2 linked regions of the Formosa sp. Hel1_33_131 genome follow. The protein of the gene in region 1 interacts with the protein of each later gene in a pairwise test. Links are inferred from orthologs where the notes say so. Each region holds a gene or a part of one and is shown on either strand. Other genes may lie near its edges. The genes, in order: FORMB_RS07785 and ftsA.

Region 1 (16,236 bases):
GAAATTGACACTTATATAGACAACATCTTTGACAGCGTCGTAACTGAGGCCATTAGCATGCATAAAGTCTCCGCTAGGCTTTAAATTATAGTTGATATTGATGCGTTGTGGGTTGTCTGATATTGCGCCGTAATTAGGGGCATTGGAATCATGTTCTTGAACAATATGATCCCAGCTGCGCCATTCCCATTCCACTTGATTGGTATTGGGATTGACTTCGATTAATGTTTCTACATAAACGTTTGAATCAAAATCGACTCCAGCAGCTTGTACTTCAGCAGCATCAATTTCCTCCCAGACTAAAAAAATCACATTTCCATTTGGCAACATTTCAACGTCATGGTGTCCGATGTCGTTTCCGTTGACGTAATCGTAACTCCAGGCTTCAGTTCCAGCTTCGTCAAAAATTTTGACAACACCTCCATAGCCTCCAAAGTTAACAACCGGATCGGATCGTTTAAACATTCCAATGCTTTTTCCATCGGGTAACAGTTCAAAATCGTTTCCAAGATTTGTTTCAAAGTTCCATTCATAAAGCGTATTCCCTTGTTTGTCTACTAAAAGGGATGTTGTTCTTCCGCTTTTAACAAGTAAACTTAGATGGTCATGAATTTTTTCGGAATCATACACTAGAACGTTATCCGTTAAAATAACTTCGGGTTCAGGGGGCGTAATTTCTGTGTCGTCTTTACAGCTAAAACTCAAGAGGATAAACAGAAAAGTAATTGGGGCTTTACATTTCATGATCCAAAAATAAACAAAAATGTGTAATGTATCTAACTTAATTCTTGTATTTTTATGAGCCCGAAAAAAATCTTTTAAAAAAAGCATTTAATTTGATATCAAAAGCCACCATAGATCAAGTATTTGACACTGCCCGTGTAGAGGAAGTGATCGGCGATTTTGTGCAATTAAAAAAATCGGGAAGTAACTTTAAAGGTTTAAGCCCTTTTAGTGAAGAACGCACCCCAAGTTTTATGGTGTCTCCTGTAAAACAAATTTGGAAAGATTTTTCAACAGGAAAAGGAGGAACCTCCGTTTCATTCTTAATGGAACATGAGCATTTCACCTATCCTGAAGCCATCAAATATTTAGCTCGAAAATATAACATTGAAATTGAGGAAACCGTACAGTCGGATTCTGATAAAGAAGCCGCCGGAGAACGTGAAAGTATGTATTTGGTCAGTGAGTACGCGAGAACCTATTTTCATAATACACTGCTTAAAACCGATGCTGGAAAAGCGATTGGCCTTAGTTATTTTAAGGAACGTGGATTTACTGAAGAGACGATCAAAGATTTTCAGTTGGGGTATTCTACGGATGCTTGGAGTGGATTGACAGATTCAGCGCTTAAAAAAGGGTATCAGTTAAAATATTTAGAAAGCACGGGTCTTTCGATTGTGAAAGAAACCAAACAGTTTGACCGTTTCAAAGGGCGGGTGATGTTTCCCATTCATAGCATGTCTGGACGGGTACTTGGATTTGGTGGAAGAATTTTGGCTAAGAACGAAAAAGCAGCCAAATATCTCAACTCTCCAGAGAGTGATATTTATCACAAAAGTAAAGTCTTATATGGAATTTACTATGCCAAACAAACGATCGCCAAAGAAGATAATTGTTATTTGGTAGAAGGCTATACCGATGTGATTCAATTCCATCAGAAAGGGATTAAAAATGTGGTGTCCTCTTCGGGAACTGCTTTGACGCCTGACCAAATTCGATTGATCAATCGCTTGACAAAAAACATTACAGTCCTGTTTGATGGCGATCCCGCAGGAATAAGAGCCGCACTTCGTGGGATCGATTTGATTTTGGAGCAAGGCATGAATGTCAAAATTTGCACCTTTCCAGAAGGTGAAGATCCGGACAGTTTTGCAAAACAAAATACGCTTGAAGAATTACAAGCCTATCTAAAAGAAAACGCAAAGGATTTTATTGCTTATAAAGCATCTTTGTTGATGGAAGAAGCGCAAAATGATCCAGTGGCAAAAGCCAATTTGATTCGGGACATGGTCACCAGTATTTCTAAAGTGACCGATAACATTCAACGTGAAATTTATGTGCGGGAGTGTTCTCGTATTATGGACATTAGCGAAGGAGTGCTTTTTAGTACACTGGCGCAGATGGGAAAAAAAGCGGAGAATGACGCCAACAAATCTTACAATCAAAAACAAAAAGCATTTGAAGTTGTCAAATCCACAGCAGCACCCATAAAAGTGGACATTCAGTACGAGCTGGAACAAAAAATCATTGAAATATTACTCTTATACGGAAGTCGAAAAGAGTCTTTCGAAGATTTAATTTTGAAAGAAAACGACAAAGGAGCATTGGCGCTCGAACCCGTCATTCATGAGGTTAAAGTTTTTGAGAAAATATTTCTGGATTTACAAGAGGATGAAATGCAGTTTACCAATGAGAATTTCAAAACGCTTTATTATACGATTATCGACAGTTTAAACCAGACAGAAGATTTTGTGATTGAATCTTTTGTGAATCATTTAGATCCTGTGTTAGCATCCGATGTGACTGATATTTTGATGAATGAAGAACGCTACAATCTTCATAATTGGGAGAAAAATAATATTTTTCCAAAACAAAAAGATGTGAGTATTGCGCAGTTGGTCAGTGAAACAATTTTGACTTTGCGTTGTTTTTTAATCGACCGAAAAGTGGATGAAATCAAACAAGATACGCAGGATGAAGTGGACCACAGAACGCTTTTGGAAGATGTGTTGAATTACTCCAATTTAAAAATGTTGTTATCCAGAAAACTGAGTCGCGTCCTCTAAACGTTATTTGTTCTGACGTCCGTGATCGATCAATTCGACAAGATTTGAAACATTTAATTTTTTCATCAAACGCAGTTTATAAGTACTCACGGTTTTTTCATTGATGTTCAATTGATCCGCAATGTCTTTGTTTCTTTTCCCAGAAGATATGAGCTTCAAAACTTCCACTTCACGGGTCGAAAGTTTCTTGTACAAATTCATGGTTCCGAGATTATTTTTTTCAAAGGTAAGACTCTCCGCAAGTTCCTTACTGACATAAATACCTCCTTTAAACACCTTTAGAATGGCGCGTTTGATGGTAGAGGTGGTCACCGTTTTAGAGAGATAACCAGAAGCCCCTGCTTTGATCGCGCTGATCGCATAAATATCCTCTGGATGTGTGCTAAAAATAATCACACTTACATCGTTAAATTCTTTTTTTATCGTACGAAGCACCGTGATTCCATTGATGTCCGGAAGGTCCATAGTCATGAGAACGATGTCTGTATTGGATTTTTTGAGATAGTCTAAAAGTTGCTTTGCAGAGTTTGCGGTGTTTACAATTTTAATATCTGCTGAGTTCTCAAACAACACACGAATCCCATAGCTTACAATGGGTTGATGATCTGCAACGAGGACTCGAATCATGTTATTTTATTTTAAGTTTTGAGGAATTTCACAGACAGGGATGGGGTTCATTTTATGTTTATTGGCCGCATTGTAGCGTGAATAAATTTCAAGAACCGTACGTTCTCTGCCTTCAAAATCGTCCACTGTTTTTCCGTTTTCAACCTCCTTCATAGCCCATTCCAATTCGGGATACGAAGCCCCAATTTGGTCTTCGTCACTTCGGGAGTCCCCAAACAAACCATCACTTGGTGCTGCGGTTAAGATGCTTTCAGGGATTTCTAAAGCCCTTCCTAAATCGTACACTTCCGATTTTAAGAGGTCTGCAATTGGGCTGAGGTCCACGCCGCCATCTCCATATTTTGTATAAAATCCAACGCCAAAATCTTCCACTTTATTTCCGGTTCCAGCCACTAGTTTTCCTAAAAGTCCCGCATAGTAATAAAGAGTGGTCATTCGCAACCGTGCTCTCGAATTTGCCAATGCCATATCGACCATGATTGTGCTGCCTTCCAAATCAATTTCAGATTTAAAACTTTCAAAAACGGGTGTTAAATCAACCCGAGTGGACTGTACATTTGGAAACCTATTTTTCAGTTGTTCGATGTGTTCCTGAGCTCTTGACACATGACTTTCTGTTTGGTGAATGGGCATTTCTAAACACATCACATCCAGTCCCGTGAGGGCACAAAGTGTTGAGGTCACTGCAGAATCCACCCCGCCAGAAACGCCAACCACAAAACCACTGACCTTTGCGTTTTCGGCATAGGTTTTTAACCATTCTACAATATGGGGTGTCACTGATTTTGTGTTCATAGATTTCATTTTTTTGATAGTGACACAAAAGTAAACTATTCTAGATAATTTATTTTTATCTAGGTAAAGATAATACACTTAAAAGACAATTCATTGGTTAGTTTTTCGTTTGTTAATTTAGTGAAGTTATTCGCTATGTTTAAAAGTGAGAGATTGATGATGCGCCTTTAATTTTTAATATAATCAAACCCCTTATCCAAAATAGATTAATTACTTTTGCCATTCAATTGGTATTAAACTTATAATTTGAAATTCAACAGTACGCAATCAACCTCATTCTCGGTCTTAAAAACCATTGTTTTTTTGTTGGTTATTTGTGTATTTTCATGTCAAAATTCATCAAAAGTTGAAAAAGAAATATCTGGAATTGTTCTGAATTTAAACATTGAACGATTCGATCAGTTGTTTGCGACTTCAGCACCTTCGGAGCTTCCAGCTTTAAAACAAAACTATCCGTTTTTATTTTCCAAAAGATATGCAGACTCTGTATGGGTTCAACGTATGAGCGATCCAATTCAGCAGCTTCAAAATAAAGCGGTAGACAGTGTTTTTGAAGATTTCTCTAGTATTGAATCTGAAATAATAAGCTTTTATCAGCACCTTAAATATTATAACAAAGCACTCAAAACACCACGGCTAATTACGGTACTTTCTGATGTTGATTACCGTAATAAAGTGGTCGTTACAGATTCTATTGTGCTTATTGCATTAGACACTTATCTTGGAGCAGAGCATGAATTTTATGCAAGTTTTTATGATTACATCAAACAAAATTTAAATAAGGATCAAATTGTTTCAGACTTGGCAACGGCTTATGCAGAGCAATTGATTTACCAACCCAAACGGGCCACGTTTCTAGAAGAAATGATTTACTATGGGAAGCAATTGTATTTGAAAGATCTTTTGATTCCATTTAAAGATAACAATCAAAAAATAGGTTATTCTTCAGCGCAATATGAATGGGCAGAAGAGAATGAGTTTTATATATGGCAGTACTTTGTTGAAAAGGAATTGTTGTATGAAACGGATCGAAAATTACTGTCACGGTTTATCATACCCGCTCCTTTTTCTCGATTTAATTTGGAATTGGACAGTGAGTCGCCAGGTCGGCTCGGTCAATATATAGGATGGCAAATTGTAAAATCCTATATGGAAAACAACGAAACCCCTTTACTTCAAATGCTTCAAATGGAAGCAACAGAGATTTTTAACAACGCAAAATTTAAACCAAAAAAATAATGGCAACCCATACTTCAAAGATAGAAATGACCGTAGAATTAGACGAAAATCGCGTGCCAGAAAATTTATTTTGGACGGCTCAAGATGGAGGAGTTGCTAATGAAGAAGCCAAGGCCATGATGTTGTCTGTGTGGGATCAAAAAAAACAGGAAACCCTTCGTATTGATTTGTGGACCAAAGACATGCCAGTGGATGAAATGAAATTATTTTTTCATCAAACATTGGTGACCATGAGTGACACCTATTTACGTGCGACTCAAGATGAGAAAATGACCGCTACGATGAAAGATTTCTGTGATTATTTCGCTGAGAAATTAGAACTTGTAAAGAAGTAAATTACCATTCATTTAAGCGGTTGGAATCTAGTTTTAAAAAGATAAAAACCAAGATTGTAAACGCCCAAAGTCCTGACCCTCCATAACTAAAAAAGGGTAAGGGAATTCCAATGGTCGGAATGAGTCCCATTACCATCCCAATATTAATTAAAAAGTGGACAAACAGAATACTTGCGACGCTGTAGCCATAGACCCTGCTAAATTGTGATTTCTGCTGTTCTGATAGATATACAATGCGTAGAATCAACAACACAAATAGTAGAATAACGGCACTACTTCCAAAGAATCCCCATTCTTCACCAACGGTACTAAAGATATAATCGGTGTGTTGTTCTGGCACAAATTTTCCTTTGGTACGTGTGCCATCCATAAAACCTTTTCCAAACGTGCCTCCAGATCGAATTGCTTTCTCCGACTCATTTAGGTTGTAAGAAATATTGCGCTTCATGGCTTGCAGTTTTTCGGGATCTTTTTCCAAGCGAAGCCAAAGTCCAATACGATCTTGTTGGTGGTTTTGAAGAACGTTATTATAGGCCCATTGCACCCCAAAACTCAATCCAATACTACAGATTAATACCGCCAGTACACCTCCTATTTTTTTCTTTTTACGTTTAAAAAATAGCTGATATATGAAAAGTAGTACCGCCATTGAGAGACATACTGCTGTTGCAGAAAACTTTAAAGTCGCAATGCCTAAAAATGCTACAAACACTGCAAATAATAGGTAGTACTGAGGAATGCCTTCTCTGTAAAACACAAAAAATAAACTTCCAAAAACGAGGGTGCTTCCCGCATCATTTTGTAACAGAATTAAACCTGCTGGGATACCGACTAAGAAGGCTGCTCTTATCTGGTCTTTTTGTTCTTTGATGTTGGTTTGCAGGTCGCTAATATACTTTGCTAGGGCCAAGGCCGTGGCGAATTTGGCAAATTCACTTGGCTGTAAAGTCATCCCCCCAAAATCATACCAAGAGATCGCCCCATTAATTTGCTTTCCGAAAATAAATAAACCGATTAGAGAAAGAATGGATCCGAGGTAAATGATGCTCGCAAAGCGTTCGTAAAACTTAGCATCGACGGATAAAATCAATATAATTAAGATAATAGAACCTATGATAAAAATCAGTTGTTTGCCGTAGGGCTTGCTAATGTCAAAGTAGGATGTAAACTCACCCGCCGCAGAGGCGGATAAAATATTGAAATACCCAAATATAACCAGTGCTGTAAAAATAATTACAGCCATCCAATCTAATTGAAAACTATTGGCGCGATTCAGGTTCATTTATCATTTATTTTAAAAGGTTTGCCGCTGTAAGGTTTAAGGTATTCGTCTTCTAAACTTTTTTCGAGAACCAATTTTTCCATGCGTTTTAAGGTGACTTCTCCTTTTATGTATTTTTCAATCATCAAACTGGCTATACGTCCTGCCCAACGGGAACCGTAATATCCGTTTTCAACCAGAATGGCAATCGCAATTTTAGGATTATCTTTTGGAGCAAAAGCCACAAATATGGAATGGTCTGTGAGTTGTTGCCGTACTCCGTCAATTTTGGTGAAATTTTCGGCGGTGCCTGTTTTACCGCAAATTTCTATTCCCGGAACTTTCAGAAAACTGGCAGTTCCTTTTTTATAGACATCGTGCATTCCTTCAATAATAGGATCAAAATAGCCAGGATTAATGGACGTTTGTTTGGGGGTTGTAAAGTTAGGATTCATCTCTTCACCCTCAATAGATTTTAGGATGTGAGGGGTGTAATAATAGCCTTTATTCGCAATGGCGGCAGTCATATTTGCCAATTGAATGGGCGTCACTAAAATCTCACCCTGACCAATCGCATTAGAAATGATGGTGGTAGCACCCCATTGAAAATCGGGATACCATTGGTCATAATAATTTCCATCAGGAATGTTTCCTTTTTTTCCTACCGATAAATCATTTCCCAAAAAATTCCCTAAACCGAAACTTTTTATATGACTGCTCCAGATGTCCATGGACTCAGAAGCATCACTATATTTTTCAACAGTCGTTCTGAAAGCCATCGCAAAATAAGAGTTACACGAATAACTAATTCCAGAATCTAGATTTCTGAATCCACCCCCACAATGGCACTGCATGACGCGTTTGTTTTTTCCATAGATGTATTTTCCCGAACAAATAATATTTGTTTTTGGAGTGATAGCATTTTCTTGTAAAGCGGTTAATGCCACTAACAATTTAAAAGGCGACCCTGGGACATGCATTCTTGTGAGACCTTTATCGATTAAAGGCCGATGAATGGAATCTAAATATAGCTTGGTGTAGTTTTTGGAGCGTTGGCGGCCGACTAATAAGTTTGGATTGTAAGAAGGTGCGGAGACAAGACTTAATATTTCGCCTGTACTTGGTTCAATGGCAACAATCCCTCCAATTTTGTTTTGCATCAGTAATTCCCCATAGGCCTGAAGCTCAGAATCAATGGTAATTTTAATGTCTTTTCCAGGCACTGGAAGTGTGTCAAACGCCTCGTCTTTATAGGCGCCAATATCTCTGTTGTAAATATCTTTTTGGATGTATTTCACCCCTTTAATCCCTCTGAGTATTTTTTCATAAGAAATTTCGACGCCTTGCTTTCCAATCAAATCACCAAGACGGTAGTAGGAATCCTTTGCAATTTCACTCGTATTTGCCTCAGCGATGTAGCCTAATACATTGGCACCAATGGAGGTTTGATAATCTCTTACGGACCTTTTTTGAATATAAAACCCTTTGAATTTTCTTAATTTTTCAGAGAGAAAAGCATAGTCTTCTTTTGAAAGGTGTGCTAAAAACACCGACGGTAATCGGGGCGAATAGCGCTTGGCGCGGTTGTAATATTTAAGAAAATTGGGCTTGTCAATTTTTAAAAGCTTACAAAACATAAGCGTATCTAAAGTCTCGACTTCTCTAGGAATCACCATCACGTCATAACTCGGTTGATTGGCCACCAAAAGACTGTCATTTCGATCGTAGATATAGCCGCGTTTTGGGTAATGAAACACTTTGCGAATGGCGTTGTCATTATCCATATCGAAGGCATCGGCAGTGTAAATTTGCAAATAAAACAAACGTCCAACAAAGCTAATCCCCGTTAGAATAACCAATCCAAAAAGCAGTACTTTTCTCATGTTTCTTTTTTGCTAAATAGTGATGAAAAGAGTAAACAAAGTATCAATGTAAAAATGCTGGAATACAAGGCTTGTTCAATGATTAATGCTATTTTATTTTCATCAAACAAAACAAGAGAAAATAAAATGAAATGATGAATTACGATGAGGAATAAAAAGTAAACCAAGCGTTGACTAAAGCCAGTGTTGCTAAATTTTATTGCTTGATAATCATACGCTGCTCCAAATGAAAACTTCAGAAAAAGTGGTCGGATGTAGGCAATAGCCACACTTGCTGCTGCGTGCATTCCTCCAGAATCTAAAAATATATCGATAGACAATCCTAACAAAAAGCTCACGAAAATAAACAACAAGCGATTGTTTACAATGGGGTATAACAATATAAAAATGACATAGACATAAGGATTCAGGTCTCCTAAAAAATTGATATTACTACAGACAACGACCTGAAATATAACCAGTCCTATAAAACTTAAAATAGTTTTCAATACACTATTATTCATCGGAAAGATTTAAGGCTTCTAGCTCGTTAATATCTGTATTTTTTATAATGTAAACATGCTCCAGATTTTTCATGTCATTAAACAATTTGACATCAATAATATAAAGGTCTTCTGTATCATTGAGCCGGTAAGAATTAATGCTTCCAACAGGAATGTTAGGAGGGAAGGTTGAGGAGTATCCACTAGTGACAATCGTATCTCCGACAGTCAATTCTACAAGGTCTTGTACGTCTTTTAGTTGTGCTATTTCTGGAGATTTACCATCCCAACTCAAAATCCCAAAATAATTTGTTTTTTGTAATTTCACATTAATCCGACTGTTTGTATTTAAAATTGATAACACCCTAGAATAGTTTTTAGAGGTAGCGTCAATGATTCCCACAATACCTTTGGAAGTAATCACGCCATAATCTTCTTTAATACTGTCGCTTCGCCCTTTGTTAAGAGTTAAATAATTATTGGGAAGAGAAAAGCTGTTTTTATAAACCAGACTTGGGTGCAAGTCGTATTTGTATTCCAAAACAGAATCGACGGGAACAGAATCCTCATGACTAAAAACCATCATTTTCAAGCGGCTATTTTCCTCTAGAAGTAATTGGTTCTCCTTTTTTAAATTGAAATATTGAGTGACGCCATGAAACGTGCCGTAGATACTCCCGGTTATTTGATTGGAAGAATTCAGGAATTTACTGCGGTGATACTCATGCGATTGAATCGTGAGTGAAAAGGCATAAGAAAACAACAACAAAAACAAGACAAATGTTTTGTTTTTAATGAAGAAATTAAAAAGTTGTTGCATTACTTAAGTTCTATTTTATCAAGACACTTTTATACTTCGCAATATTTTTTAGAACAATTCCAGTTCCTCTAACAACGGCTCTTAGCGGATCTTCCGCAATATAAACAGGCAAGTCTGTTTTTTGAGACAATCGTTTGTCCAAACCTCTTAACATCGATCCACCACCTGCAAGATAGATGCCTGTGTTGTAAATATCAGCCGCCAGTTCTGGAGGTGTTTGTGAGAGGGTTTCCATCACGGAATCTTCAATTCTAAGAATCGATTTGTCCAATGCTTTCGAAATTTCTCGGTGCGTAATTTGAACCTGTTTTGGTTTTCCTGTCAACAAATCTCGCCCTTGAACGTTCATTTCATCTGGCGGAATTTCTAAATCTTCCGTCGCGGCACCAATTTGTATTTTTATTTTTTCTGCGGTGCGATCTCCAACATATAGGTTATGTTGTGTACGCATATAATATATGATATCATTTGTAAAGACATCTCCTGCTACTTTTACGGATTTGTCACAGACAATACCTCCGAGAGCAATCACAGCAATTTCGGTAGTTCCACCACCAATGTCCACAATCATATTTCCTTTTGGTTGCATGATATCCACTCCAATCCCAATAGCCGCAGCCATTGGTTCATGAATTAAATACACTTCTTTACCGTTCACACGTTCAGCCGATTCTTTTACCGCACGCATTTCTACTTCGGTAATCCCCGAAGGAATACAAATCACCATTCTCAGAGAGGGTGTGAATAATTTATTCTTTAGTGCTGGAATACTTTTGATAAACAAACTTATCATTTGTTCAGACGCATCAAAATCTGCAATAACACCATCTTTCAGGGGGCGAATTGTTTTGATGTTTTCATGCGTTTTTCCTTGCATCAAGTTGGCTTCTTTACCGACCGCAATAATTTTTCCAGAGACACGGTCTCTAGCAACAATGGAAGGGCTGTCAATCACAACTTTGTCATTGTGAATAATTAAAGTGTTGGCGGTGCCTAAATCGATGGCTATTTCTTCTGTCAAGAAGTCAAAAAATCCCATATGCTATAAAAAATTTATCAAAAATATTAAAGTAATATGCTGTTTTGTAAATGTACTAAAATAAACTTGAGTTTGAAAATAGCTTTTACGTAAATAATTTAGTGTTTAAAATGACGTGTTTTTGTAAACACCATCGCTACATTGTTGGCGTTGCAATAATCAATACTCAACTGATCTTTAATGGAGCCTCCCGGTTGGATGACGGCTGTAATTCCTGCATTTTTTGCAATTTCCACACAATCAGGAAATGGGAAAAAAGCATCACTTGCCATCACGGCACCGTTCAATTTGAAATCAAATGAATTCGCTTTATGGATGGCTTGATTTAAAGCATCGACACGACTTGTTTGTCCCGTTCCACTCGCAAATAATTGTTTGTTTTTGGCTAAAACAATAGTATTTGACTTGGTGTGTTTGCATATTTTAGAAGCGAATAATAAATCTTCAATCTCACTTTCAATTGGGGTCGCAGTAGTTGCGTTTTCCAAGATCTTTCGCTCATCGGTAATCATGTTTTTCTCCTGAACTAAGACACCATTCAAACAACTTCTTACACCAGTTTCGGGTAAATCAACCGTATTTTGAATTAATAAAATTCTATTCTTTTTTCCTTTTAAAAGCGTTTCTGCTTCTGTACTGAAAGAAGGTGCAATGACCACTTCACAAAATAAACCGTGAATTTCCTCAGCAGTCGCCAAGTCAATCTCGCTGTTAGAAATTAAGACACCACCAAAAGCCGATACAGGATCTCCTGCCAAGGCATCTACATACGCTTGATGGATGGTCTCTCGTTGTGCAACACCACAGGCATTGTTGTGTTTTAAAATGGCAAACGTTGGTTTTTCATCATGAAATTCATTCATTAGGTTCACAGCGGCATCCACATCCAATAGGTTGTTGTAGCTCAATTCTTTTCCGTGAAGCTTCGTAAACATGGCTTCAAAATCGCCAAAGAAATAGCCTTTTTGATGTGGGTTTTCTCCGTAACGAAGTACTTTGCCTTCGGTTTCACTAATTTTTAAAACAACCTCTTCTTTTTCGCTATTGAAATAATTAAAAATAGAACTGTCGTAATGCGATGACACATTAAAGGATTTGGTAGCAAAGCGTTTGCGGTCTTCAATTGAAATGCGTCCTTCGTCCTCAGAAATGAGTCCTAAGAATTCAGCATAATCGTCTACAGACGATACACAGATTACATCTTTATAATTTTTGGCGGCGGCACGAATTAATGAAATCCCACCGATGTCAATTTTTTCAATAATATCGTCATTGCTAGCACCTGATGCGACTGTTTTTTCAAATGGATACAGATCCACAATAACAGCATCGATTTGAGGAATTGAAAACGAATTCATTTCTTCCACATCTTGTGCATTGTCTTGACGGTTTAAGATCCCACCAAATATTTTTGGATGCAAGGTTTTTACACGTCCTCCAAGAATAGAAGGGTAGTCTGTGATCTCTTCTGCGGGTACGACCTTAATTCCTAAGTCGTTAATAAATTTTTGAGTGCCTCCAGTGGAGTAGATGGTCACACCTTGTGCGTTGAGTTTTTCAACAATGGGTGCGAGTCCCTCTTTGCTAAATACGGATATTAAGGCGGATTTGATTGTTTTGCTTTGGCTCATTTGGAAGTCTAAAAATTAAAAAACAAAAGTAGGCAATTATCACAGAAAAATGGAGTCGAAATTCCTCTAAAAAAAAGGTTTTTTTTAACGAATCCCTAGAGTTGTTAACAACTACATAAGCGTAGCAACCGATTGGCACACAAATTCTAAGAAATGTTCATCAGCATCTGTAAATGGGTCAGCTGTACTAGAATCAATATCTATTTGCCCTATGTTTTGACCATTGACAAACAAAGGGACTACAATTTCAGATTTCACATTGATGTTACAAGCAATATAATTATCCTGTGCTTTCACATCGGGAACCACAAAATTTTCATTGCTTAGGGCGACTTGCCCGCAAATCCCTTTACCAAACGGGATGATTGTATGGTCTGTAGGAGTTCCTGAATAAGGACCAAGTTTCAACTCTTCCTTGTCTCCATTTTTAAAATAAAACCCAACCCAATCATAATGAGGTATTTCCGTTTTTAATAAATCACAGATCAATTGCAAGCTGTGATCCTTTGAACTAGAATCTGAAATTATGGCTGTTATTTTAGGTTTTAAAACATCAAAAGTCATGAAAAATAATTTTTGTAAAAATACCATTTCTGCGTTTAATCCTATTAAATTGAATTAATTTTTCTGTACTCAGGTAATTATTCATAATCTTATAACAATAACCATTGGATTCTTTCAAACAACAAATTTAAACCTTAGACAAATTAGATTAGATAGTATTGATATTGGATAATATTCAATCATTTTTAATTAGTTTCAAGAGCTATTTTTGACTAATTACTATTTTAAGAGTCAGAATAAGCTGAAAAAAGGACTTTAAACAGAGAGTAGGCATAATTAAAATATAAATCAATGAAATCAATGAAATCAATGAAATCAATGAAATCAATGAAATCAATGAAATCAATGAAATCAATGAAATTAATGAAATTAATGAAGTTCACAGCTTTATTTTTGATTGTCATTTCAATCTTATCTTGTAGTGAAGAAGAGAGTATGGAAAACGATAATTTGGCTCCCCAAAATTCATTTAAGAAAATTGACATGAATTCTGTTGGAAGTAATTATGATCAATTGGTGAAAGACATTCAATCTCATAATAATTTAGATTTTACCATAGGAGAGATGAATTTTGAGATGAGAAACATGAAACCCGTTGAAGGTTTGGATGTGGAGAACACTATAATTCTTGAAGATGAAATAGGTGATAGAACTATAATTGTTGACAATATTGTAAGATCTATTTATGTTAGATATACAGATAACGCTAATAAAATGAACTATACCTTATATGGGTATGAAGATCCTAAACTTTTAGCGGATCTGCTAAAAACAAAAGAATATAATATTGATTTGTTAAGACAAAATAGGTCGTCTAAAAATGTCTCAAATAAATTTAATGAAAAACTCCATTTTAAATCTACAGAGACATCTTTTGTTTTAGGAAAAGTAATCGTAACAACAAAAGAAGAGTATGACCTTTTGAATATACAACAAGGTAGCCTGGGTGTGAAATGTTCTGAAAGTGAAGTTATTCCATTTGAGAACGCTACAGTAGACAGAACAGCACAGGTGCAACCTGTTTGGTTTCTCGTCATGTACAAAAGAGATATGACCACAAATACGGCTCCTATTATTGACGCACTAAATAACATTTTTAAATCATTGAATTCAGATGTAGAGTATTTTGGTAGCGATCAATATGGGTTTGTTCCTCTTTTAAAATCTAATTCTAATAAAATGTATATAGAATTAGGCGTAAAATATAAGCAGGCACCAAGTAATTTATATCATTATGATTCTGATGAGTTATTTATTAGATTTGAAAACTACTTGGCCAGTCAAGGAGAACGAAAAGCAAGGGCGCGTCATTTTTATATGTATTTAAATTCTGAAAGTACACCATTTAAGGATGGAATAAATGGCCTGGCAACTTATGAAAGTCCTCGTCATAAATATCGCTTTGGACTGTCAGCAAATGTTTCATCTACTTTTGCACACGAAGTTGGGCATTGCTTTGGAGCAAAACATTTTGATAACTTTGCTTACGATATGACTGAAACTGACACGTATTATCTTGCTTATAGTGTAATGTATTCAACGTATGGGGGATTCCCTGAGTTATTTAAAAAAGAAAAATTTTATGGGTCACTCAACAGGGATGGAGTCAAAGCGCGTTTATTAAGATAGAAATAACTGAAGAGGTATAAGAGATTAAATTTGTCGTTTTATTTAAAAAATAGTAGAAATAAGCAATGTTTTAATACGAGCTTTATTCTACTATTTTTTTGTTAACCGAATTTAAAAACTGTGACACATAAAGTTTTTTCAATGACATTAGCTCTTTGAGTGCTTTTGTCAACATTTTCATTTAAAATTGTAGATATTGCTATCTTCTTGAAGGTTGAATCGTGCTGTAATCCAGCGGAGAACACCAATACGGAATTTTATTTACCAAAATCATATGCTTTACAAACAGAGTTGTTTCTGTCGATGGCTTAAATCAATTTAACGTTGTTTCATCTATGGATAAATCACCCCTTGTAAAAGTTTTTCAATCGCTTTCAAAATTCAAAAGTAATCAGGCGCTTTTCATGTCTTTAGTTGTTGATTACGATCCTAATTACTTCTCCCCCGATTGATAATGACCCTTTCAAACAACAAATTTAAACCTTAGACAAATTAGATTAGATAGTATTGATATTGGACAATATTCAATCATTTTTAATTAGTTTCAAGAGCTATTTTTGACTAATTACTATTTTAAGAGTCAGAATAAGCTGAAAAAAGGACTTTAAACAGAGAGTAGGCATAATTAAAATATAAATCAATGAAATCAATGAAATCAATGAAATTAATGAAGTTCACAGCTTTATTTTTGATTGTTATTTCAATCTTATCTTGTAGTGAAGAAGAGAGTATGGAAAACGATAATTTGGCTCCCCAAAGTTCAGTTAAAAAAATTGACATGAATTCTGTTGGAAGTAATTACAGTCAGTTGAGACGAGACATTCAATCTCATAATAATTTAGATTTCACCATAGGAGAGATGAATTTTGAGATGAGAAACATGAAACCCGTTGAAGGTTTGGATGTGGAGAACACTATAATTCTTGAAGATGAAATAGGTGATAGAACTATAATTGTTGACAATAATGTAAGATCTATTTATGTTAGATATACAGATAACGCTAATGAAATAAACTACACCTTATATGGGTATGAAGATCCTAAACTTTTAGCGGGCTTACTAAAAACAAAAGAATATAATATTGATTTGTTAAGACAAAATAGGTCGTCTAAAAACGTCTCAAATAAATTTAATGAAAAAC
Region 2 (16,225 bases), 980 kb from region 1 along the record:
CACTATTAAAAGTTTCCCATTTTCCCTCTCCCCAGTTTGTGATGGTTCTAATAAGAGTTCTAGAAGCATGATTACCATTCATGTATATTTTTCCAATGTCTTTTGCCGAATCATTTACCTGTACGGTAATTGTTTTGATTCCATCAGAGGCATAGGTGTGTGTTGGGAAACCACCTCCTGTCACATTGGAGTCAGTATTATCATCTCCCCAGTCAATAGTAATATTAGCGTACTCTTTTAAAGGCAATTCAAATGTTAAATCAGAACTTGTAAGTTCCCAAGTAGAAATAAAATATGAACAAGTTCCCCATGCAGGCTTGTTCGTATTCAATAAACCTGACGAGTTGCTAAAATAATTGGGTTCTGAAGAAATATTAGAAACACACCATCCAGTTAAATCTTGATTAAAATCATCAGCATCAAAAAACATAGCCTCCATATTAGTCACTGTTGTGGTATTCCACGAAGATATGTCTCCATTAAAATCAGAACTATAACCAAACATATAATACATATTTGTTACTTTAGATGTATCCCAACCTCCAATTTCTTGATTGAATGTTCCTGCGCTCATAAACATCCCAGACATGGTAGTCACAGCACCGGTATTCCAAGAAGAACCACTAGTATTAATGTTTCGATTAAAAACAGTGTTTTTGAACATATTTCTCATAGTAGTCACATTACTTGTATTCCAAGAAGATATGTCTCCATTAAAAAGAGAAGCATCATGAAACGTAGCATCTAAAGAAGTCACTACAGATGTGTTCCAATCGTTTAAAGTTAAGCCCACTAAACTTGGACATTCATTAAAAGCATGAGACATTGAAGTTACTAAAGAAAGATCTGGCTCATCAGTCGCTGGAATAGTTAAATGAGTAGCTCCCTTAAAAGCGTAATGAAAAGACTCCCATTTTCCTTCTCCCCAGTTTGCTATAGTTCTAATTAAAGTACTAGAAGCATGAGCATTTAGATACATTTCTCCAATATCTTTTGTTAAAGGATCATTTACCATAACTGTTATGGTTTTAGTACCTGCGGCTGAGTAAGTATGGCTTTGCATGGTACCATCCGTATGGGTTGTAGATGTACCATCTCCCCAATCAATAGTAATATCGTCGTAATCTTTTAAAGGCAGTTCAAATGTTAAATCAGAACTTGTAAGTTCCCAAGTAGAAATAAAGTCATTATGATTGTCATACCTATCAATAGTATTTTCAAGTTCTGAATCAGAAATTAGATCCGTATTCGCTGCAGTAACAGAATAACCACCATCGGCAGGGCTATCAGTGGTATTAAAACTATACGTATGGGGGTTTGCTAAAACAACTTTGGAAGTGTTCTCATTGAACGCCGATAGACTGATCAGCAAAAAAGCTAAAATAAAATAGCGCATATGTTAAATTGGTTAATGCTACAAATATAGTGAACTATTTATGAATCATATCGCAACCTGTGAGTAGAGCAAAAAAAAGAGACGATCTGAAAAGTCTTTTTCTTGTCAAGTTGACACTGAAATACTGAAACAAGTTCTGCACAGGAACATCCAGCATGGTAGGATTAGGTTGGGATCCCACAAAACTCCGCTTTGAAAATTGTGACGTCCTGAAATAGTGTTACATTATTACTAATTATCTTGGGAGTAAATTGTGACCAAAACTTCGAATATTCAAAACTTAATTAATGATACCAAACGTTTCGCTTATTGATTTCACAAACTGTGGGACGTCTTCAACTGTGAAATAAAAATCAACTTTAAAACGATTTTTTTTAATTTTTTTTAACTTTAAAACGCCTTTTCTAATTGGGAAATAGCCCGTGCTTTCTCTTGAACAGAAACATATTCGACCAAATATAGCATCCACCTCTGCTAGAGATTCATCTTTTAAAACCATGTTTTGATCCAGTTCACCTATGTTTAAATAAATCACCTCATAATAACCACTATCTGCAGTTCCTTGAATTTCGTCGCGCTCATACTTAAACATTAATAAGCTTGATTTGCTTTCTTCCAAAGTGATATATGAATTATTGAATTTATCGTGTTCAATTTTTGCACTTTTATTGTCTAAAATTTCTAAAGAACAGTCCCCGTTTTCTGGACAATTATTAAAAAATTGAACCGAGGAGTTTGATGTGTCAGTGGGCTTATTTGTTGATTTACAACCAACTAATAATAAAAGAACAAACATCAACTTTTTATGTGAATAAAGCATTTTAAGCATAAACTATAATTGTAATCTGGAAATATAGTGATATTTTTGTAAGAACCAATTAATTAACTTTTATGAAAACAAATTACACAACTCGTTTGTCGATCCTTTTATTTTTTATCTTTTCATTAAATTCATTTGCGCAAAAAGATCGTTCATTTTGGATTCAGACTTCAAAAGAAAACACTTCTAAAAAGGAACTTAAACTCCGAAAAACCAATCCTGAAAAAGCACAGTATTTCAATTTAAATATTGATGCATTAAAGAACCATTTAACAGATGCTCCACAAAGAAATAGCACGGAAAATACCTCCGAAAAGCTTGTGGACTTTCCAACTGCAAATGATTCTTTCGAAACTTTTAGTGTTATGGAAGCTTCTGTTTTAGAGAAGCCGCTACAAGATAAATACCCCAACATAAAAACTTATGTCGGAAAAAGTATTTCAAACCCTTCGAATACCATTCGGTTCAGTATCACAGCACAAGGGCTTCATAGTATGTCTTTCAAAGCGGGTTCTGGCACGGAGTTTATTGACCCATACACCAAAGATTCAGAGGCATATATTGTTTATTCTAAAAAAGATTTACCTGTTTTGGATGAACCATGGATTTGTGAATTTGATGATGATACAGCAACAAATACACAACAGCGAAATGCAGCTAATATGAGTTACTTCAATGCGAATGATGGGATGATGCGTGATTTTAGATTGGCATTGGCCTGTACTGTTGAATACGCTCAATTTCAATGGACTGCTGCCGGATTATTGGCATCAGACACTGAAGCTAACAAAAAAGCGGCCGTACTGGCGGCTATGGTAGTTACCATTAACAGAAATAATTTTATTTACGAAAGAGATTTATCAGTCACCATGACCATTGTTGCCAATAACGAAAGTGTTATTTTCATTGATTCAGATAATTTTTCAAATAGCAGTGCTGGTGCATTAATAAGTGAAAGTCAAACCGTAATTGATGCTAACATAGGTTCTGCTAACTATGACATTGGCCACACCTTTTCTACAGGTGGTGGTGGTCTGGCCTCTCTGAACTCTCCTTGTACTGGATCCAAAGCAAGAGGAATTACTGGATCTCCGAACCCTGTTGGAGATCCTTATGATGTGGATTATGTCGCTCATGAAATTGGACATCAATTTGGTGCGCCGCACACATTCAATGGAAATTCTGGTAACTGTGCAGGAAACAGAACAGCTTCTAATGCTTATGAACCAGGAAGTGGATCAACAATTATGGCTTATGCTGGGATTTGCGCACCGCAAAATATTCAATCCAATAGCGATGCTTATTTTCATCAAAAAAGTTTGCAAATGATGTGGGATAATATCTCTACTGGAAATAGCAACTGTGCGACACAAACGGCTACAGGAAATGCTGCACCAACGTCTAATGCTGGTAACGATTACAACATTCCTGCCTCTACTCCTTACAAATTAACGGGTACTTCGACGGATACGGACGGAATTACAACACACACCTACACTTGGGAACAATACGACTTAGGTCCTTCTGGTTTGCCTGTAGAATCAAACACCTCTGGACCACTGGTTCGCTCATATGAAGGGACAAACGACACAAGCAGATACATTCCAAGAATGTCAGACATCCTTGCAAATGGAGGCGTATCTACTGAGTGGGAAAAATTGGCTTCTGTAAATCGTGACCTAAATTTTAAACTCACCGTCAGAGATAATGACATCAGTGGAGGGCAGACAGCAACAGCCCAGATGACCGCTACGGTAGTCTCAGCTGCTGGCCCATTTGTGGTGACCTCTCAAAATGTCAATGGTCAATCTTTGGTCGCTGGTGCAACAGAAACAATCACATGGAGTGTAGCTGGCACTACAGCAAATGGAGTAAATGAAGCCAATGTGGATATTTTATTATCTACAGACGGACTCAACTACGATACCGTTTTGGCGGCTAATGTCCCAAACGATGGAAGTCATAACATTACTGTTCCAAATGTGGCTTCAGATAGCTGCCGCATAATGGTAGCAGCATCTGATAATATTTTCTTTAACATCAACACGCAAAACATCACTATTGGCCTACAAGAAAGCTGTAATACCTACGCTTCTGAGACCTCTTTAAACTTAGCCATACCAGATGGCATAGCTGCTAATGCTCCTGGCGAACCTCTTGTTGTGGGTGTAAATGTTACTGAAGTTGCTACAATTTCAGATGTAAACTTTAATATTGACATTTCACACGATTACTTAGACGATCTTGTTATAGTTGTACAACATCCAGATGGAACACAGGCAGTTGTGTACAATAGAAATTGTGGAAGCGAAATAGATTTAGATATTACTTTTGATGATGAGGCATCAACAGCAATAGCATGTGCAAATCCTACAATTGGCACTTATAAGTCAAATTTAAATTCTTTATCTAATTTTAATGGGAAAGACACTGCTGGAGTCTGGTACATTGCTGTTTTAGACTATTACAGTGGAGATCCCGGAATCTTAAACGATTATACTTTAGAAATTTGTTCATCTTCACCTTTATCAATAGAAGAAAATAAACTGAGTGATTTACGTGTTTTTCCAAACCCGAATAATGGCTCATTCACTGTTGGGTTTGATCCAAAGTCTGGACAAAACATATCTGTACAGGTTTATGACATTAGAGGAAGACTGATGTATACAAACACATACAACAGCGTCAATCGATTTGAAGAAGTCATTAACTTAAATAACGCACAATCGGGTGTCTATTTACTTCAAATTTCTGATGGTTCACAAAAAGTCACGAAGAAAATAATAGTGAATTAATTATTTGAATTAAAAATTAGAAAAGCTCCTGTATTTAGGAGCTTTTTTTTTGCTTATCTATTTCCAATCCAATGAGACTATAAAATAAAAACAAAAACTTCAAAATTTAGCATTCCATTTTGGTCTGGGCTATAACAACTCAAATCTCCAAGCTTATATCCAAGAGTGCATGTGATTTTTGGTTCAATTCCATATGATGTTTCTCCTATTCAACCATTAATACTAACCGTTTGTAAACTAGGAGCATCTTCATCTCCAAACCATTGTTGACGCCCTGTTGTTCTTAATTTATTACAATTAGAAACACCAGCCATAGAGAGGGGTGTAAAACATAGTAGTTATCGGTTAATTAGTCCGAGTACATTGGCAATTCTTCCTGAGAATTAATAGTCTGTGTTACTAAAGCTAAGATTGCTACAAACACAAGTTTTTTAAATAAAATAATAAATTATCTTTTAAGCTGAATTTAATAACGTAGCGAGAAATGAGATTTAAGCTGAGCTTCTAAGCCGTTACTGTTTAGATAGTTTGCAACGAACCAATAATCAGTTCCCGGTAATCGCTGTCCATTAAATGTTCCATTCCATGCATTTTGACTCGGCCTAAAATCCAATAATAATTTACCATAACGATCGTAAATACGGATCCTAGCTAAAAGATTATCCTTTAAACATTTGATGTTCCAAGTATCATTAAAGCCATCGCCATTTGGTGTAAAGAATTTTGGATATTCCATAATCGAAACCGTTGTTTCTGGCTCTGTGTTACACGTATCTATAGCGTCCCTTACCACCACTGTATGCTCACCACATCCAGTCACATATTCGAAAACAGAGCTGAACTGCCAAAGTCCGTTATCGAGCTTATATTCATAAGAACCGCTTCCGCCAGATACTGTGACTGAAATAACTTGATTTGTATCAAATTCTTCTGATAAGTTAATAGCACTAATCGTTAAAACATTCACAGGGATGACCACCACCGTCATTATGGTTGGGTCTGCACATTCGTCTGCATTGGGTGTAAACGTATAAGTCGTCGTTGTTGTATTGTCAAGCGCTGGTGTCCAAGCCCCTGTAATACCATCGTTAGAGGTGGTTGGCAGTACCGCTAAAGCGTCGCCATCACAAATAGCATCAACAGCTGTAAATAGTGGATTCACTTTTGGGTTCACTACAATAGTGAGCGTTGCTGGATTGGCACAGAGTCTTGCAGTAGGGGTAAACGTATAAGTGGTCGTTGTTGTTGTGTCAAGCACTGGACTCCAAGTTCCCGATACTCCATTGTTAGAAGTGGTTGGCAGTACCGCTAAAGCGTCGCCATCACAAATAGCGTCAACTGCATCAAAAACAGGATTCACTAATGGGTTCACTACAATGATGAGCGTGGCTGGATTGGCGCATTCCCCTAAATCAGGTGTAAACGTATAAGTCGTCGTTATTGTATTGTCAAGCGCCGGACTCCAAGTTCCTGATACTCCATTGTTAGAAGTGGTTGGTAGAGCTGCTAAAAAGTCGCCATCACAAATAGCGTCAACAGCACCGAAAACAGTATCCACTATTGGGTTCACTACAATGATGAGCGTTGCTGGATTGGCGCATTCCCCTAAATCAGGTGTAAACGTATAAGTCGTCGTTGTTGTATTGTCAAGGGCTGGTGTCCAAGTCCCTGTAATACCACCGTTAGAAGTGGTTGGCAGTACCGCTAAAGCGTCGCCGACACAAATAGCGTTAACTGCATCGAAAACAGGATCCACTATTGGGTTCACTACAATGATGAGCGTTGCTGGATTGGCACAGAGTCTTGCAGTAGGTGTAAACGTATAAGTGGTCGTTGTTGTAGTGTCAAGCGCTGGTGTCCAAGTCCCTGATACTCCATTGTTAGAAGTGGTTGGTAGAGCTGCTAAAAAGTCGCCATCACAAATAGCGTCAACTGCATCGAAAACAGGATCCACTATTGGGTTCACTACAATAGTGAGCGTTGCTGGATTGGCGCATTCCCCTAAATCAGGCGTAAACGTATAAGTGGTCGTTGTTGTAGTGTCAAGCGCCGGACTCCAAGTTCCTGAAACTCCATTGTTAGAAGTGGTTGGTAGAGCTGCTAAAAAGTCGCCGTCACAAATAGCGTCAACTGCATCGAAAACAGGATCCACTATTGGGTTCACTACAATAGTGAGCGTTGCTGGATTGGCGCATTCCCCTAAATCAGGTGTAAACGTATAAGTGGTCGTTGTTGTAGTGTCAAGCGCTGGTGTCCAAGCCCCTGTAATACCATCGTTAGAGGTGGTTGGCAGTACCGCTAAAGCGTCGCCGACACAAATAGCGTCAACTGCATCGAAAACAGGATCCACTATTGGGTTCACTACAATGATGAGCGTTGCTGGATTGGCACAGAGTCTTGCAGTAGGTGTAAACGTATAAGTCGTCGTTGTTGTAGTGTCAAGCGCTGGTGTCCAAGTCCCTGTAATACCATTGTTAGAGGTGGTTGGCAGTACCGCTAAAGCGTCGCCAAAACAAATCTCTGGAATTTGAGTGAAGGTTGGTGTTACATTTGGATTCACGGCAATTGTCATATTTACAGTCGCAGCACATTGGCCTGCATCTGGAGTGAAAGCATAAGTGGTGGTGGCTGTAGTATCCAAAGACGGTGACCAAGTTCCAGTAATGCCATTATTCGATGTGGTTAGCAGTTCACTTAAAGCGCCTCCGGAACAAATCTCTGGAATTTGAGTGAAGGTTGGTGTTACATTTGGATTCACCGCAATTGTCATATTTACGACCGTAGCACATTGGCCTACATCCGGAGTGAAAGCATAAGTGGTGGTGGCTGTAGTATCCAAAGACGGTGACCAAGTTCCAGTAATCCCATTGTTCGATGTGGTTAGCAGTTCACTTAAAGCGTCTCCGGAACAAATCGCTGGAACTTGCGTGAACGTTGGTGTTATATTTGGATTCACCGCAATTGTCATATTTACGACCGTAGCACATTGGTCTGCATCTGGAGTAAAACTATACGTAGTGGTGGTCGTAGTATCCAAAGACGGTGACCAAGTTCCAGTAATCCCATTGTTCGATGTGGTTAGTAAATCACTTAAAGTGTCTCCAAAACAAATCGCTGGAACTTGCGTGAACGTTGGTGTTACATTTGTATTCACGGTAATAGTCATATTTACCGCCGTAGCACATTGGCCTGCATCTGGAGTGAAAGCATAAGTGGTGGTGGCTGTAGTATCCAAAGACGGAGACCAAGTTCCAGTAATCCCATTATTCGATGTGGTTAGCAGTTCACTTAAAGCGCCTCCGGAACAAATCTCTGGAATTTGAGTGAAGGTTGGTGTTACATTTGGATTCACCGCAATTGTCATATTTACGACCGTAGCACATTGGCCTACATCCGGAGTAAAAGTATACGTATTGGTGGTCGTAGCCGGAGACCAAGTTCCAGTAATTCCATTATTCGATGTGGTTAGCAGTTCACTTAAAGCGTCGCCATCACAAATCTCTAGAATTTGAGTGAAGGTTGGTGTTATATTTGGATTCACCGCAATTGTCATATTTACGACCGTAGCACATTGGTCAGCATCTGGAGTAAAACTATACGTAGTGGTGGTCGTAGTATCCAAAGATGGAGACCAAGCTCCAGTAATCCCATTATTCGATGTGGTTAGCAATGCACTTAAAGCGTCTCCAGAACAAATCTCTGGAATTTGAGTGAAGGTTGGTGTGATTTCAGTAATTATACTCACATTACCCGTAGCTATTTCACTTGAAACATCGGAAGGAAAAACGACACTTATGTCATCTAAAAAATTACCTAATGACCCTGCTGGTTGGATAGACTTAAAACGAATGGTATAGTTTATTCCTAAATCATCAGGTAAAACATACTCTAAGCTGTAATACCCCCAAGAATCTATACCATCTGAAAACGCACCTAAGTTTGTGTAAGGACCACCAATGGGACCAATTTCAACCTCCATTATGTCGTCTGCGCTAGAATTTCTTCCTCTATGAGCAAAAGAAAGTATTACTGAAGAACCTGGAATTATTTCAAAATTTTGAAATAATGTAGATTGCATATTGGCATTTAATTCTATAAATTGATTTCCTGAATAGGCGGCAATTCCATTCATTTCATCACCCCAAACTTCAATTTGAGAATCACTGGCGGTAGTTTCCCAACAAGGAACAGTGTCTTGATGTACAATACTATAACTTCCAAGTATACCTAATTGATTCTCTTCAAAATCCGTATTACACAAGTAATTATCCTTACTGATAGATACGCTATAATCCCCTTCAATAGATGTAGAAAAACTCTGAACATTACCAGGATTACTTACACCTTCTGGAACAATCCAAGTATAAGAATAGAAACCCGCAGGTGATGGTGTTGCAACTAGTGTCGCTATTCCACTAGAGCATATAATTTCACTATTTACAGCAACGCTAAACGGAATCGTATTCACCGAGATCGTCATGGTTTGATTGATTGCACAGGCCTCTGAATCATCTGGTGTAAAAGTATAGGTAGTTGTTTCCGTATTGTTGATTGCTGGAGACCAGATTCCTGTTACTCCGTTGTTCGATGTAGTCGGCAATGCTCCTAAGGTTTCCCCATTAAAAATAGCAGCTACTTGCGTGAACGTTGGTATTACATTTGGATTCACGGCAATTGTCATATTTACAGTCGCAGCACATTGGCCTGCATCTGGAGTGAAAGCATAAGTGGTGGTGGCTGTAGTATCCAAAGACGGTGACCAAGTTCCAGTAATGCCATTATTCGATGTGGTTAGCAGTTCACTTAAAGCGTCTCCGGAACAAATCGCTGGAACTTGCGTGAACGTTGGCGTTACATTTGGATTCACGGCAATTGTCATATTTACAGTCGCAGCACATTGGCCTGCATCTGGAGTGAAAGCATAACTGGTGGTGGCTGTAGTATCCAAAGACGGTGACCAAGTTCCAGTAATCCCATTGTTCGATGTGGTTAGTAAATCACTTAAAGTGTCTCCAAAACAAATCGCTGGAACTTGCGTGAACGTTGGTGTTACATTTGGATTCACGGTAATAGTCATATTTACCGCCGTAGCACATTGGCCTGCATCTGGAGTGAAAGCATAAGTGGTGGTGGCTGTAGTATCCAAAGACGGTGACCAAGTTCCAGTAATCCCATTGTTCGATGTGGTTAGTAAATCACTTAAAGTGTCTCCAGAACAAATCGCTGGAACTTGCGTGAACGTTGGTGTTATATTTGGATTCACCTCAATATTAGTGCTTTGAGAACAACCGAAACCTGAAGCATCGAAATGAGAATAAGTAACAGTGACAGCAGTTCCACCTAATCCTGACGGATTAAAACTTGCTGTTCCGTCACCATTATCAACTATACCACTACCAGTCCAACTACCAAAACTATCAGTTGGGGTTCCTGTAAGTGTAATACTACTACTTTCGCATAATGGACCGTACGAACCCGTATCAGTATTTGGATTGTCAAAAGAAAAACAAGCACTGTCAAAATTAGAGTGGTTTCCCATACTAATATTAAATCTATAGTTACCTGCCGGTAATACAGCATCCCCTGAAGCTAAATACCATATATTAGCAGTAGATGGCATATTTAACTGGTTTGAACTAGCAACAATATCGGTGGTATTATCGCTATTAACGCGTAATATATCAATTCTCCCTGTAGAAGTCAGCCCATCACGAACGGAAAAATAACCAGAAAAGAATACTTGTGTATTGCACTGAAAGTCAAATTCTTGATAAAAATCTGCTGACCCAGCAACAATATCTAAATATTGAACGCCCTCTTGTGCACTTATTGGACCACCTTGACCTGCAACGCCATTAACTTTTACAAAATTTGGAGCTGATCCAACTCCATTCCAACCATTTATTGGCCATGTTAGGAAATTATTTCCAATATTAGTTACTGAAGGCACTTCAAAAGAGGGGTTAACTAGTTGATTTCCTGAGGATCCTTCACATAAGGATGTTGACAAGCCCCTTTCAAAAGTAGCTGCTCCAGCTGGGCCAACAACTTGTATGGAAATGGTTTGACTGAATCCCGATAGACTAATCAGCAAAAAAGCTAAAATAAAATGACGCATTGTTAAATTGGTTAATGCAAATTTAGTGAATTGTTTATAAAGTATGAAATCGATCGGAAAGAGCTTACTTGTCCTAAAAACATTACTGATTCTAGTAAGGTTTTTTGACTCAGGCATTCGATAGTTCGGACTTTTTATATGGATTGAATGATATAAGCTCAAAAAAAACACCAAGAATAAAGTGTGATCTAGAGGGGATTAGCTGCGCTGATCCCACAAAGCTCCGCTTTGAAAATAGTACAAACAAAAAAACGCTCAAGCAAGCTTTTTTAGAACTTCTTTGTTTCAACTAATTAGCGAATTAAAAAGGAGTAGCTGCGCTGATCCCACAAAGCTCCGCTTTGAAAATAGTACAAACAAAAAAACGCTCAAGCAAGCTTTTTTAGAACTTCTTTGTTTCAACTAATTAGCGAATTAAAAAGGAGTAGCTGCGCTGATCCCACAAAGCTCCGCTTTGAAAATAGTACAAACAAAAAAACGCTCAAGCAAGCTTGGCGTTTTTTCTTATTGTACTATTTATTCGTGACCCAGAAGGGATTCGAACCCCCAACCGTCAGAGCCGAAATCTGATATTCTATCCAGTTGAACTACTGGGCCATTGTATTTAAGACAACTTAGCTTTCACTAAAGTTGATATTGTTTTGCCATCGGTTTTACCTGCGAGGGTTTTACTCACCACACCCATCACACGTCCCATGTCTTTCATTCCAGAAGCGCCTAAAGATGCAATGGTATCTACCACTACTTTTTCAACTTCAGATTCGTCTAACATTTGCGGTAAAAATTGACTGATGACTTCGACTTCTGCCAATTCAGGTTCTGCCAAATCTAAACGATTTTGCTCTGTAAATATCGCCGCACTGTCCTTACGTTGTTTGACTAATTTTTGTAATAATTTAAACTCGTCTTCTTCATTCATCTCCGCATCAGCACCACTCGTACGGGCTAATAAAATAGCGGATTTAATGGATCTTAATGCCGTAAGGGCTACGGTATCCTTGGATTTCATAGCGGCCTTAAGCGCGGTCATAACTGAATCTTGTAAGCTCATAAGATGGACATTTAATTAGAATGCGAATATAACAAAAACAACGATTCTTATTCTTAAAAAATAAAAAAACCTGAGAAATGAATTCATCTCTCAGGATTTAAATTTTAATATCGATTGGTATTAATCGACGTTATCGTGTAAATACGAATTATTAGATCGCAACTGTACCTCATCATTGTCATCAAGACCTATGGTGGTTCTGGAAGACTGTTCATCTGATGAATGTTCCACATCTTTCAAATTGACGCCCTGACGTTTATAAGCAGGCTCTTTTTCAATTTCCTCAATTTTAGAGGTGTTAAATTTATAATTAAAAGCCTTCATTTTTTGACGCCTTTCATCCGCTCTCTCTCTGAGTGTGATTGAAATAGGACTGTCATAAGGATCTGAGGTTTCTTCTGTTTCCGATGTGACCGAGCGTTCTTTGACCGTCACTTTAGTAAAAGTCATTTCTTCATCAACTTCCACTTCTACCGTTGGTTTTGCACCTTCATATTTTTGATCGGTTTGTTCTAAAACAATATGATCGTCCAATACATAACGCGTCTCCCCTTCTTCATTCGCCTCCGTTACAGGAATTAATTCTATATAGTCATTGACTTCAATATTATTTACAGCCGTATCTTCTAAAGTAAATACTTCCACTTCTTCAGATTCTGACAGGGATTGTTTATTCGAAATTGGAAGATCGAAAGTGAGCATCGTTTGATCTTCTTCTTGAATGGCTTCAAAGCTATCTTCGGATGGCATGCTGGTGACTTCATTGATAATAAAGTCCTCCTCTTCAATCTCACCGGTCTCTACATTCACTTCTTCAAAAACAACTTCAATATTTTTAATCGATTCTGAAGTTGGAATTAAATCAGATTCACTAGAAATGTCCGCAAGCTCGTCTGTATCCACTTCTTCCAAATTATAAACCACAGCCTCTTCACTAACAACCTCAACGGATGCTGATGGCGTATTTAAAGGATCTAAGGGCATTAAATCATGCTGCATAGTTTGTTCGTCTTCCAACGCATGAACTACCTTTTTAACCTCTGTATTGGTGATGTCATTTTGTTGATCGACATCAAATCCTGTGGCAATAATGGTGACAGAAATAGATTCTCCTAACCCTTCATCTTCCCCCACTCCCATGATGATATTGGCACCGTAACCAGCCTCGGCTTGAATATGATCATTTATTTCTCCTATTTCATCAATGGTAATTTCTTGTGTTCCAGAAACGATGAGCAACAATACGTTTTTAGCACCTGTAATTTTATTATCATTAAGCAGTGGAGAGTCCAAAGCAGATGTAATTGCTTCTTGGGCTCTGTTTTGACCAGAAGAAGTCGAAGACCCCATAATGGCAGTTCCGCTATTACTCAACACTGTTTTAGCATCTCGTAAATCAATATTTTGTAAGTAGTGGTGTGTGATGACTTCAGCAATGCCACGAGCAGCCGTGGAAAGTACTTCGTCGGCTTTAGAGAAACCAGCTTTAAACCCTAAATTACCATATACATCTCTTAACTTGTTGTTGTTTATAATCACTAAAGAGTCCACGGTTTTTCGAAATTTCTCAATCCCTTGGTGGGCTTGCGCATTTCTTATTTTACCTTCAAACTCAAAGGGCATGGTGACAATTCCCACAGTAAGGATGTCCATCTCTTTAGCCATCTTAGCAATGATGGGCGCAGCACCTGTTCCAGTTCCACCACCCATACCAGCCGTGATAAATACCATCTTGGTATTTGACGATAACATGGTACGAATATCATCCAGACTTTCAACTGCAGATTGCTCCCCAATTTCTGGGTTGGCACCTGCACCTAAACCTTCGGTTAAATGCACTCCGAGTTGAATTTTGTTGGGAACACCACTGTTGTTCAATGCTTGTGAATCGGTATTACAGATCACAAAATCGACCCCTTTAATTCCTTGTTTAAACATGTGGTTAATCGCATTGCTTCCGCCCCCTCCAACGCCTATCACCTTGATGATGTTCGATTGGTTTTTTGGGAGATCGAATGTGATTCCAAAATTATTATTGCTGCTCATATACTTAATTTTACTGGTTATAATTTTTATTCTGCGTTGTCCAAAAAGTCCTTTACTCTTTCGGTTAATTTATCCAAAAAGCTGCGGTTGTCGCGAGGCGATTCAATGGGCGTCGGAACTATTGGCGCATCTTCGTCCTCAACTTCTACTTCTGGAGTTTCAATAATTCGTTTTTCTTGTCGCATCAAACTGTCCATCACGAGTCCGACCGCCGTGGCATACATTGGACTTGTAATATCGCTATCGCTGTCCCCTGCCAAATGCTCGTTTGGATAGCCAACTCTGGTATCCATTCCTGTGATGTATTCTACCAATTGTTTCAAGTGCTTCAGTTGGCTTCCACCACCTGTTAACACAATACCCGCGATGAGTTTTTTCTTTTGCTCTTCGTGTCCGTAATTTTTAATTTCTACATAGACTTGTTCGATAATTTCCACCACTCTGGCATGAATTATTTTAGACAAGTTTTTAAGCGTAATTTCTTTTGGATCGCGTCCTCTCAAACCGGGAATCGATACGATTTCATTTTCCTTGTTTTCGCCTGGCCAGGCAGATCCAAATTTTATTTTTAATAATTCGGCTTGCTTTTCTATAATCGAGCAGCCCTCTTTAATGTCTTCAGTAATCACATTTCCTCCAAAGGGAATCACCGCTGTATGTCTGATAATACCATCTTTAAAAACGGCTAAATCGGTCGTTCCACCTCCTATATCAATCAGGGCAACGCCCGCTTCTTTTTCTTCTTGACTGAGCACTGCATTGGCGGATGCTAAAGGCTCTAAAGTGATCCCGTCTAAATTCAAACCTGCCGTTTGAACACAACGTCCAATGTTTCGAATGGAAGATACCTGCCCTACTACGACGTGGAAATTCGCTTCAAGACGTTCGCCATACATCCCGATGGGTTCTTTAACTTCTGCCTGACCATCCACTTTATAATCTTGTGGTAACACGTGAATAATTTCTTCACCCGGAAGCATGACCAACTTGTGAACTTGATTGATAAGACGGTCAATATCTTCTTCATTGATGACCAATTCAGAATTCTCACGAGTAATATAATCACTGTGCTGAAGACTGCGAATGTGCTGTCCAGCAATCCCTACAGTGACCTCTCCAATCTTAAGACCAGAATTGGTTTCTGATTCCAAGACAGCTTGTTGGATGGACTGAATCGTTTGCGTAATATTATTCACAACGCCTCTATGCACACCCAGACTTTTGGACTTTCCAATGCCGAGTATCTCTAATTTGTCATACTCATTTTTACGACCAATCATCGCCACAATTTTTGTGGTACCAATATCTAATCCTACTGAAATGTTTTGAGCTTCCATACACTTATTTTTTTGTGCAAACAACTTGATTATCAAATTGCAAATTCACGCTTTTATATAAATCTAACACCTTATCTTTTTTTGCTTTTTGATAAAATGCTTTTAAATTCTTCATTTTTTCATCTAAATTCTCAAGGCTTCCTACTAAAACCTCAAAATTTAAGAGTCTCATTTTTAAACTTATTTCTTTATTTTCTCCTTGATGAATCTCGGTCACGTAGGTTTTTAAAAACGAATCCGAATAGACTTTTAACGCCATCGTGTAAACGACTTCTAAATCTTCTTTTTCCACATCGCCCGTTACCAAAGGCACACGCGCACTGTGTTGCGGGGACAACGGCATCCACAAACCATCTTCATCAATGTAAAATGTTGCTTTAGAATACACTCTTGCAATCGGTCGTTTTTGTTCGATTTTTGTTCTAACTTCTCCGTTTACAGTAAGATACACTTGAGCCGATTTTATCATATCATCAGACTCGAGTAAAAACTCCATTTCCTTCAAATCTAAATTATCTTTCGGTAAAATATACAGTTGTTCTTGATTTTGTATTAACAATTTATTAACCATCTCTGTGGTAATATAAACGTTCTCTTTTCCGGTAAATTGGACGTCCACTTTCGTCACCGGACGGTTGTTGTTTGTGAAGGAAGAAAAGGCA

Evidence for each region.
Region 2: the proteins of FORMB_RS07785 (region 1) and ftsA interact in binary tests that used the Escherichia coli proteins (3 or more experiments, as listed by UniProt). The link is inferred for Formosa sp. Hel1_33_131 from one-to-one orthologs.

What each region holds. Positions count from the first base shown.
Region 1 is NZ_CP017260.1:1,715,320-1,731,555, forward strand. Bases 9,257-12,078 are described here. They hold FORMB_RS07785 (rod shape-determining protein), read right to left. Parts: upstream 11,271-12,078; coding sequence 10,242-11,270; downstream 9,257-10,241. Other genes in these bases: mreD (rod shape-determining protein MreD), read right to left, coding at 9,257-9,432; mreC (rod shape-determining protein MreC), read right to left, coding at 9,425-10,231; purH (bifunctional phosphoribosylaminoimidazolecarboxamide formyltransferase/IMP cyclohydrolase), read right to left, coding at 11,369-12,078. In the rest of the region: FORMB_RS07735 (aryl-sulfate sulfotransferase), read right to left, coding at 1-744; dnaG (DNA primase), read left to right, coding at 837-2,789; FORMB_RS07745 (response regulator), read right to left, coding at 2,793-3,416; nadE (NAD(+) synthase), read right to left, coding at 3,423-4,211; gliding motility lipoprotein GldB, read left to right, coding at 4,458-5,450; gliding motility protein GldC, read left to right, coding at 5,450-5,785; rod shape-determining protein RodA, read right to left, coding at 5,787-7,067; mrdA (penicillin-binding protein 2), read right to left, coding at 7,064-8,929; more of mreD, read right to left, coding at 8,926-9,256; more of purH, read right to left, coding at 12,079-12,901; FORMB_RS07795 (GAF domain-containing protein), read right to left, coding at 13,013-13,465; FORMB_RS07805 (hypothetical protein), read left to right, coding at 13,757-15,094; FORMB_RS07810 (hypothetical protein), read left to right, coding at 15,735-16,236. UniProt on the Escherichia coli protein: Forms membrane-associated dynamic filaments that are essential for cell shape determination. Acts by regulating cell wall synthesis and cell elongation, and thus cell shape.
Region 2 is NZ_CP017260.1:732,791-749,015, forward strand. What follows is about bases 13,409-16,219. They hold ftsA (cell division protein FtsA), read right to left. Parts: upstream 15,564-16,219; coding sequence 14,253-15,563; downstream 13,409-14,252. Other genes in these bases: ftsZ (cell division protein FtsZ), read right to left, coding at 13,409-14,226; FORMB_RS03265 (cell division protein FtsQ/DivIB), read right to left, coding at 15,568-16,219. In the rest of the region: FORMB_RS03225 (BspA family leucine-rich repeat surface protein), read right to left, coding at 1-1,396; FORMB_RS03230 (hypothetical protein), read right to left, coding at 1,677-2,192; FORMB_RS03235 (zinc-dependent metalloprotease), read left to right, coding at 2,288-5,011; FORMB_RS12965 (type IX secretion system membrane protein PorP/SprF), read right to left, coding at 5,221-5,325; FORMB_RS03240 (T9SS type B sorting domain-containing protein), read right to left, coding at 5,478-11,129; FORMB_RS03250 (GatB/YqeY domain-containing protein), read right to left, coding at 11,734-12,180; more of ftsZ, read right to left, coding at 12,301-13,408; more of FORMB_RS03265, read right to left, coding at 16,220-16,225. UniProt on the Escherichia coli protein: Essential cell division protein that assists in the assembly of the Z ring. May serve as the principal membrane anchor for the Z ring.